One region of the Blautia sp. MB18-30 genome, then DNA from elsewhere that is predicted to be linked to it. Evidence: predicted binding sites of a transcription regulator. Region 1 holds the regulator's gene; each other region holds the start of a gene.
What was found. Region 1 encodes NrdR, which represses ribonucleotide reductase genes. Its sites were predicted from a motif close to CACAANATNTTGTG; they were not measured.

Region 1 (3,278 bases):
TAATTGACAAAAATGAGGAAGAGTATCGTAAACTTTCCATCCTTGAGCGTCTTGTAGAGCCAGAGAGGATCATCTCCTTCAAAGTACCGTGGATCGATGATAACGGAACTGTACAGGTTAACAAGGGATATCGTGTTCAGTTCAACAGCGCCATCGGACCATACAAAGGCGGCTTAAGATTCCATCCTTCTGTAAATCAGGGTATCCTGAAATTCCTTGGTTTTGAGCAGACCTTTAAAAACTCTCTTACAGGTCTTCCGATCGGCGGTGGAAAAGGTGGCTCCAACTTCGATCCTAAGGGTAAATCTGACAGAGAGGTTATGGCATTCTGCCAGAGCTTTATGACAGAGCTTTGCAAATATATCGGCGCAGATACAGATGTTCCGGCTGGTGACATCGGTGTCGGCGGACGTGAGATCGGTTATCTCTTCGGACAGTATAAGAGAATCCGTGGCCTTTATGAGGGTGTCCTTACAGGAAAGGGTCTTTCCTTCGGAGGTTCCCTGATCCGTACAGAGGCTACCGGTTACGGTGTTGTATACATGCTCAACGAGATCGCCAAAGCTCACAATGATTCCGTAGAAGGAAAAACAATCGTTGTAACAGGTTCCGGTAATGTAGCTATTTACGCTGTTGAGAAAGCTACTCAGCTTGGTGCCAAGGTTGTTGCAATGAACGACTCCAACGGATATGTCTACGATCCGAACGGAATCAACCTTGACGTCGTAAAGGATATCAAAGAAGTAAAACGTGGACGTATCAAAGAATATGCAGACCGTGTTGAGGGTGCTACCTACACTGAGGGACTTGGCATCTGGAATATCAAATGTGATATCTACCTTCCATGTGCTACTCAGAACGAGCTTGGTCTTGACGGAGCTAAAACACTGGTTGCAAATGGCTGCAAATACGTCGTTGAAGGTGCAAACATGCCTACTACTCTTGATGCAACAACATACCTTCAGGAGAACGGTGTTCTCTTCATGCCTGGTAAAGCCGCAAACGCTGGCGGTGTTGCCACATCTGCACTTGAGATGAGCCAGAACTCCATGAGACTTTCCTGGACAAGAGAAGAGGTTGATGAGAAACTCCACCACATCATGATCGATATCTTCCACAAAGCTGATGACGCTGCTAAACGTTACGGTATGGAAGACAACTATGTTGTAGGTGCAAACATCGCCGGCTTCGAAAAAGTTGTTGACGCTATGAAAGCTCAGGGTATTGTTTAATTAAGTTTCCTGAATCATTAATATATATTTATAGCAGGGACCGCAGAGGATTTTTCCCAGGCGGTTCCTGTTTTTTTGTATCCACTTTTACGATCTCTGAAAAATCGAACATTCATGTTTCAAAAAAGGCCGGTTGTCTTTTGACAATCGGCCTGAAATCTCCTGCATTTGCAGTCTATTCATTTAATCTCTTAATTGATCAGCTTCTTCAGCTCATCCATAAAGGTACTGACATCTTTAAACTCTCTGTATACAGACGCAAATCGTACATACGCCACCGCATCCAGATCCTTCAGATGCTCCATAACGATCTCTCCGATCTTGGTACTGCTGATCTCACGGTCTTCTGACCGGAAAATATCTCCTTCTATGGAATCGATCATCTCTTCCACTCTCTCAATGGGAATGGGGCGCTTATAGCAAGCACGAAGAACACCATCCTGGATCTTGGAACGTTTATAGCTTTCCCGGTTCTGATCCTTCTTGATCACAGTCAGCGGAATCGTTTCCACCTTCTCATAAGTTGTAAAACGCTTTCCGCAGGCATCACAGAGACGGCGGCGGCGGATGGAATTGGTATCCTCTACAGGTCTGGAATCTACAACTCTTGTATTATCCTGGTTACAGAACGGACATCTCACAGAACTCTCCCCCTTTCCGGATCAGTAAATCATTACTAAATTTGTTTTTATTATAAAATAAATGCACATAATGTGTCAATAATCGGACTTGCATAAATTTTACAGATTTTCCATAAAATCATACCAGGTGATGAATTTATGCGCATCTGTGAGCTGAAACAAAAAGAAGTGATCAATATCCATACCTGCCGCAGTCTTGGCTGCCCTCTTGATGTGGAATTCTGCTGTGAAACCGCACGTCTGAAAGCCCTGATCATGCCGGAACCGGGAAAATTTTGCTGGTGTTTTTCCAAAGAAAATGAATATTCCATTCCATGGGACTGCATCCGCCAGATCGGCGAAGATATCATCCTTGTTGATTTCCGTAATGAAAAACTGCTGTCCGGAGAATAAATACCTCCTTATTGTCAAGGCCCTTTATTTTTTATATTTTCCCTGAAAAAGTATATTTCAACCGCCCTCTGAGAATCATCTTAATGTACTGACAAGACAAGGAGGATTCTAAGATGGCACTGAATAAAGTTGAAATCTGCGGAGTAAATACCTCAACCCTTCCCGTTCTCGATCAGGAAGAAAAGGCGGAGCTCTTTAAAAGAATCAAAGCTGGCGATGAAGAAGCCAGGGAATTGTACATCAAAGGCAATCTGCGGCTTGTTTTAAGCGTGATCCGGCGTTTTCAGAACAGCAGTGAAAATCCGGATGACCTTTTTCAGATCGGCTGCATCGGCCTGATCAAAGCGATCGATAATTTCGACACCACTCTTCAGGTAAAATTTTCCACCTATGCAGTTCCCATGATCATCGGAGAGATCCGAAGATATCTCCGTGATAACAACAGCATACGGGTCAGCCGTTCTCTGCGGGATATCGCTTACAAAACCATCTATACCCGGGAAAACTATATGCGGCAGCATCTCAAAGAGCCTACCATTGCAGAAATCGCTGATGAGATCGGTATCGACAAGGAAATGATCGTCTATGCCATGGATGCGATCCAGAGCCCGGTAAGCCTTTTTGAGCCCGTGTATTCCGAAGGCGGAGATACCCTATATGTTATGGATCAGATCAGTGATAAAAAGAACCTGGAAGAAAACTGGGTGGAGGATATTTCTCTTCGAGATGCCATGAACCGGCTTGGAGAGCGTGAACGTCACATTATCGATCTCCGCTTCTACGAGGGAAAAACCCAAATGGAGGTAGCTGATGAGATTGGTATCTCCCAGGCTCAGGTCAGCCGACTGGAAAAACATGCTCTTCGCAGTATGCGAAACTATCTCCGGAATTGATTCATCTCTCTTCAGACAAAAAGCTGCAGCAGAATATCTGTTATCCTGCCGCAGCTTTTATCTCTTATTTCAGCGCTTTCTCAATTTCTTCGATCACGATCCGAAGCGCCTTCAGCCTT
Region 2 (3,278 bases), on a different contig from region 1:
CGTAAGTGCGAATGTGCAGGTTACGGATCATTTCCAGATAGAAATCCAGAACCTCATAGAAATCTCTGCTCTCCGCTCTGGCCTTTGCAAGGATCATCGGAAGATGAAGGCTTACCGCACCAATGTTAAAACGTCCCACAAAAACAGGCGTATCATTCTCATCCGCCGGCTCCATACCGCCACGCTCATACCACGGACTTAAGAAAGCACGGCATCCCATCGGGCTGATGACCTTCTTGTATTTCCTGTACATACTGGAAATATAGCCTGCGCCGGACATAGACAGCCAGTCCGGATACATGGTTTTGGAGGAACACTCCACACCAGCCTCAAAAATATCCTCACAGCACTTTCCGGGACCATGGATCTCTTTGTCATAAAGGAATACGATCTTCGGGAAAAGTACCGGTTTCTTGTGTCCGGCCTTACCCTGTCCTCCCTGATGGACCTCAAGAAGGGAAACCGTACACATCTTCTCAAACTGCTCGGTTCCGAGACCAAGTGTCACCGTAACAAACGGATAATCACCTCTGGAAGAACCGACGGTATTCAGCTTGTACTCAATTCCCTGCCAGCCCTGGTCATAATCCCTGCGGACCTTATCAAGAGCATACTCAATAGCTCTCTCCTCACGGCCACTCCAGCTCTCATCCGAGTATTTCATAAATTCGGAAATATATTTATCATAGCTCTTCTTTGCATACGGTGCCAGGATCTTATCAACCTCCGGCACTGTAAAGCCACCATACTGCTGTGCTGCTGTACTGAGAATGATATCCCCCATAACATCAAAGGCTGTATCCAGAGTCTTCGGCTCGTTATACCAGACATTGCCCATCTCAAAACCGCCACTTAAAACAGCTGCCACATCGAACAGACAGCAATTCATGGTATCCAGACGTGCAGACTGGTCATGAATATAAATGTAGCCGTCCTTACATGCCTGAAGCTCATTACGGTTCATAAAAAACTTCCGATAGAGTTCCTTGTTCAGCTCATTAAAGATCAGGCTTCGTTTCGTGGCAACAAGGGCGCTGTCTGTATTGGCATTACTTTTATCACCGATATAACGGATCGCCTGACTCTTGGTATAGACATCATCCATCATATGGATAAAATCCAGCTTGTAATTCCGATAATCACGGTAGCTCTTGGCAACTGCCGGATTCACACGCTCCAGAGCCCCCTCCACGATATTGTGCATCTCCTGGATCTCAATCTCATTCTTTCCAAGGGAATCCGCATGCTCCTGGGCAAAACGGCAGATAAAATCCTTCTCCTCGTCTGAAAAAGTATAAAGAATACGCTCTGCGGATTTGTTCACGGCAGCCACGATCTTCTGCGGATTAAACTCCTCTCTTGTCCCGTCTTTCTTGATCACATATAACATTGCTCATCCCTCCCTGTGCTATATATAAGTCGCTATGCAAAATACTATATATAGTACCTATATCTTCTATATATTGTTTTTCATCTATATGTTGTGCTAGGCATGAGTATAACACAGCTGAGGAGAAAAGAAAAGGGATATTTCTGTATACACGAAAATACAGACACTTAGCACTGCCTGATCTCACTGCAGAAATATTCTCACAAATTCGTTCCGATCCAGTCTGCAAGAAAATCCCATAATTTTGGAAGCAGAATGGCCAGTGTCACTATAAACCATATGATCCAGCCTGCCCCACTGCTTTTCTGATCTTTTTTTTGCTGTTTTTTTCCCTGATCTAAAACTTCTGCACGATTTCTGCCCACCGTTGTTTTATTCCTGGTATTAACTGCCGCTGCAGTCTTACGTCCGGCTGCTGCACCTGTATTCCGGCTTCCGGTTAGATTCCGATTCAAATCGGTATTGCGGCTTGCATTCGTATTCCGGTTTATGTTTGTATTCCGGTTCGCGTTCGTATTCCGGTTTACGTTCGTATTCCGGTTTACGTTTCCGTTATGTTGTGTTGTTTGATCAGCATCCTTTCCATACTGCCGCATCATATCCCTCACTTTGGCGGAAGCATGTTTATAATGTATCTCCCGGGGCTCATTCAGATGATATAACACCTCATCATTTCTGTAAGGCATCCCACATAATGAACACCTGCCATTTACAACCTTACCCCCACAAACCTGACACCTTTGACCTGCCATAAGCTCCCTCCATTCTATCCGTCAAAACGGATATTTATATTTCCATCGTAAACATAAGCATTCTTTTTTCAGTATATCACACTAGGCATTTAATACCCAGTATTTTTCTACGATACCTCAAAAGACTTCCCCTCTCATTATATTGCCACTCCACCCATTTTCTGCTATAATACCCCACAGAGCAATAAGCCTAAAAATCATCAGGAGGAGCCGATAATGAATACAATCACAATCCCCGCAACCTATCATGCAGACCTGAACCTCCATGACACACAGATTGCGATCAAAACAGTAAAAGATTTCTTCCAGCAGACACTCTCACAGAAGCTGAACCTTCTTCGAGTATCCGCTCCAACATTTGTAGCACCGGAATCCGGCCTTAACGACAACCTTAATGGTGTAGAGCGCCCGGTAAGCTTTGATATCAAGGCTATCGAAGGAAGCAACGCCGAGATCGTACACTCCCTTGCCAAATGGAAACGCTACGCACTGAAAAAATACGGATTTTCTCACGGAGAAGGTCTTTACACAGATATGGTAGCCATCCGCCGGGATGAAGATCTGGACAATATCCACTCTGTTTACGTAGACCAGTGGGACTGGGAAAAGATCATCTCCAAAGAAGAACGTTCCATGGAGACTCTCAAGGAAACCGTACGCACCATTTACAGTGTCCTTCGTAAAACTGAGAAATACATGGCTGTACAGTATGACTACATCGAGGAGATCCTTCCGAAGGATATCTTTTTTATCACAACTCAGGAGCTTCTTGACATGTATCCGGACTGCACACCGAAGGAACGTGAATATCGGATCACCCGTGAAAAGGGCGCTGTCTTCCTTATGAAAGTCGGCAAAACCCTCACCAACGGCGAGCGCCACGACGGACGTGCCCCGGACTATGATGACTGGGAACTGAACGGTGATATCCTCGTATACTATCCGGTACTTGACATTGCCCTTGAGCTTTCCTCAATGGGAATCCGTGTTGACGAGGACGCACTTGACCGCCAGCTTACCGAAGCAGGCTGTGATGACCGAAGAGAGCTTCCATTCCAGAAGGCCATCCTGAACAAAGAGCTTCCGTACACCATCGGTGGTGGTATCGGACAGTCCAGGATCTGTATGTTCTTCCT
Region 3 (3,278 bases), on a different contig from region 1:
CGGGCTTTCCTGAAAACCAGAACGTCTTCGGAGGGCTGATATGGAATATTTTGAGGAAATACAGGACAGGGTTATCCTGATCGGTGTCCAGGCAGATCGGGGGGATGACATGGAGGAATCCCTGGATGAGCTTGGAGAACTTGCGGCTACGGCAGGTGCGGCGGTTGCAGGCAGGATCATTCAGAATCGTGAGGCCGTACATCCGGGCACCTATATCGGAAAAGGCAAGATCGAAGAGGTAAAAGGTCTTCTCTATGCCCTGGATGCCAATGGTGTGATCTGTGACGATGAGCTTTCTCCTGCCCAGATGAATAATCTGGAGCGGGAGCTGGAGTGTAAGGTTATGGATCGTACCCTGCTGATCCTTGACATTTTTGCGAAGCGTGCCGTCACAAGTGAAGGCAAGATCCAGGTAGAGCTTGCACAGCTTCGTTACCGGTCTGCACGTCTTGTGGGACTACGTTCTTCTCTTTCGCGACTTGGAGGAGGAATCGGAACCAGAGGCCCTGGTGAGAAAAAGCTGGAGACAGACCGTCGTCTGATCCGGAACAGGATATCCGCACTGAAGCAGGAGCTTTCCCAGGTAGAAAAGCACAGAGAGCTGATCCGTTCCAGAAGAGCTGTGGGAAATCTGAAGACAGCAGCCATTGTTGGCTATACCAATGCAGGAAAGTCAACACTTCTGAATACACTGACAGGCGCTTCGGTGCTTTCGGAGGATAAGCTGTTTGCCACACTGGATCCGACTACCCGTCTTCTGACACTGGATGACGGACAGCAGCTTCTTCTTACGGATACCGTAGGCTTTATCCGCAAGCTTCCCCACAATCTGGTGGAAGCCTTCAAGAGTACCCTGGAGGAAGCCAAATATGCGGATTATATCATTCATGTGGTAGATGCATCCAATCCTCAGGCGGAGATGCAGATGCATATCGTATATGAAACCCTGAAAGAGCTTGGTGCCCTTGGAAAAAAGACGATCACACTTTTTAACAAGCAGGACCGTGTTTCCGGGGAGAGCTTTCGGGATCTCCGAGCAGACCATACGCTGAAGATTTCCGCACGGACAGGAGAGGGGCTTGAGGAATTTAAGCAGCTTCTTTCTGAGATACTGGCAGAAGGACAGATTTATATGGAACGGCTTTTTCCTTATTCGGAGGCCGGTCAGATCCAGCTGATCCGTGAGTATGGACAGCTTCTTTCGGAAGAGTATACCGAAGGAGGGATTGCTGTAAAAGCAAGAGTTCCGCGGGAAATCTATCCGAAAGTCACATAATGTTAAAATATCTACTCAGTACCATATATAGTACCGTGAACAAAACGGGCACTATATATGGTACTTTTTATGTTGACGCAAAGAGGCGTGTCTGATACAATAAGCCTACAGCGCTTTGAACACAGATCGTGAAACGGAGTGTGTTCGTAAGCAGGCAAGTGAGGCGGAATGAAATATCCGCTTATAAATAAATGCATGAGGGAGGCATTTTCTTATGTTTCAGGTAGTAAAAAGAGACGGTGAATTAGACGAATTTAAAATGGGGAAGATCACTGCGGCAATTGATAAGGCATTTGATGCCAAAGGTAAGAATTACAGTTCGGATATGATCGATCTTCTGGGACTTCGTGTTACAGCGGATTTTCAGAATAAGATCGAGAACAACCGGATTTCTGTTGAGGATATCCAGGACAGTGTGGAGAACGTACTGATCCAGGCCGGATATTCTGATGTTGCCAAGGCGTATATCCTTTATCGTAAGCAGCGTGAGAAGATCCGCAATATGAAATCCACCATCCTTGACTATAAAGAAATCGTAAACAGCTATGTAAAGGTTGAGGACTGGCGTGTAAAGGAGAACTCAACGGTTACTTATTCTGTAGGAGGTCTGATCTTAAGCAACTCCGGAGCAGTTACCGCAAACTACTGGCTGTCTGAGATCTACGACAACGAGATCGCAGATGCACACAGAAATGCAGATATCCATATCCATGATCTGTCCATGCTGACCGGTTACTGTGCAGGCTGGTCCCTGAAGCAACTGATTCGAGAGGGACTTGGTGGTATTGAGGGTAAGATCACTTCTGCACCTGCAAAGCATTTAAGTGTACTCTGCAACCAGATGGTGAATTTCCTGGGTATCATGCAGAACGAATGGGCGGGCGCACAGGCATTTTCATCCTTTGATACTTATCTGGCACCTTTTGTAAAGGCAGACAACCTTTCCTATCCGGAGGTTAAGAAATGCATTGAGTCCTTTGTATATGGCGTAAATACTCCAAGCCGCTGGGGCACTCAGGCACCATTTTCCAACATTACACTGGACTGGACCGTTCCGGACGACCTTGCAGAGCTTCCGGCTATCGTAGGCGGCAAGGACATGGATTTCAAATACAAAGACTGTAAGAAAGAAATGGATATGGTCAATAAGGCATTTATCGAGACCATGATCGAGGGAGATGCCAACGGACGTGGATTTCAGTATCCGATCCCGACCTACTCCATCACAAAGGAATTCGACTGGTCTGATACCGAGAACAACCGTCTTCTCTTTGAGATGACTTCCAAGTACGGTACTCCGTATTTTTCCAATTATATCAACAGTGATATGAAGCCAAGCGACATCCGCAGCATGTGCTGTCGCCTCCGTCTGGATCTCCGTGAGCTCCGCAAAAAGAGTGGTGGATTCTTTGGCTCCGGTGAGAGTACAGGTTCTGTAGGCGTTGTTACCATCAATATGCCGCGTATCGCATACCTTTCCAGAACGCCGAAGGAATTTTATCAGCACCTGGACCACATGATGGATATTTCCGCAAGATCTCTTCATATCAAGAGAGATGTGATCAGCAGGCTTCTGGATGAGGGACTGTATCCGTACACGAAGAGATATCTTGGAAGCTTTGACAATCATTTTTCCACCATCGGTCTTGTGGGAATGAACGAAGCGGGCTTAAATGCCTGCTGGCTGAAAAAAGACATGACAGATCCGGAAACCCAGAAGTTTACAAAAGAGGTTCTGGAGCATATGAGAAGTCGTCTTTCAGACTATCAGGAGCAGTATCCGGGAGAGCTTTTCAACCTGGAGGCAACACCGGCAGAGTCCACTGCATACCGTCTTGCCAAACACGACAGAAGCCGTTATCCGGATATCAAAACAGCGGGAAAAGAGGGCGACACTCCGTATTACACAAACAGCTCTCATCTGCCGGTTGATTACACTGCGGATATTTTTGACGCACTGGATATTCAGGACGATCTGCAGACTCTGTATACTTCAGGAACC

Region 2: the regulator NrdR is predicted to act here: its motif matches at 1,433-1,446, upstream of nrdD (anaerobic ribonucleoside-triphosphate reductase).
Region 3: the regulator NrdR is predicted to act here: its motif matches at 1,326-1,339, upstream of NCY57_RS05060 (ribonucleoside triphosphate reductase).

Annotation. Positions count from the first base shown of each region.
Region 1 is NZ_JAMOYY010000002.1:103,054-106,331, reverse strand. Features, by position in the region: gene gdhA (NADP-specific glutamate dehydrogenase) at 1-1,232, shown strand, start outside; gene nrdR (transcriptional regulator NrdR) at 1,424-1,873, opposite strand; gene NCY57_RS01340 (YlmC/YmxH family sporulation protein) at 2,012-2,266, shown strand; gene sigG (RNA polymerase sporulation sigma factor SigG) at 2,380-3,159, shown strand; gene pap (polyphosphate:AMP phosphotransferase) at 3,224-3,278, opposite strand, start outside.
Region 2 is NZ_JAMOYY010000007.1:57,206-60,483, forward strand. Features, by position in the region: gene nrdD (anaerobic ribonucleoside-triphosphate reductase) at 1-1,390, opposite strand, end outside; gene NCY57_RS04950 (hypothetical protein) at 1,591-2,142, opposite strand; gene asnA (aspartate--ammonia ligase) at 2,359-3,278, shown strand, end outside.
Region 3 is NZ_JAMOYY010000007.1:80,834-84,111, reverse strand. Features, by position in the region: gene NCY57_RS05070 (tetratricopeptide repeat protein) at 1-39, shown strand, start outside; gene hflX (GTPase HflX) at 41-1,276, shown strand; gene NCY57_RS05060 (ribonucleoside triphosphate reductase) at 1,491-3,278, shown strand, end outside.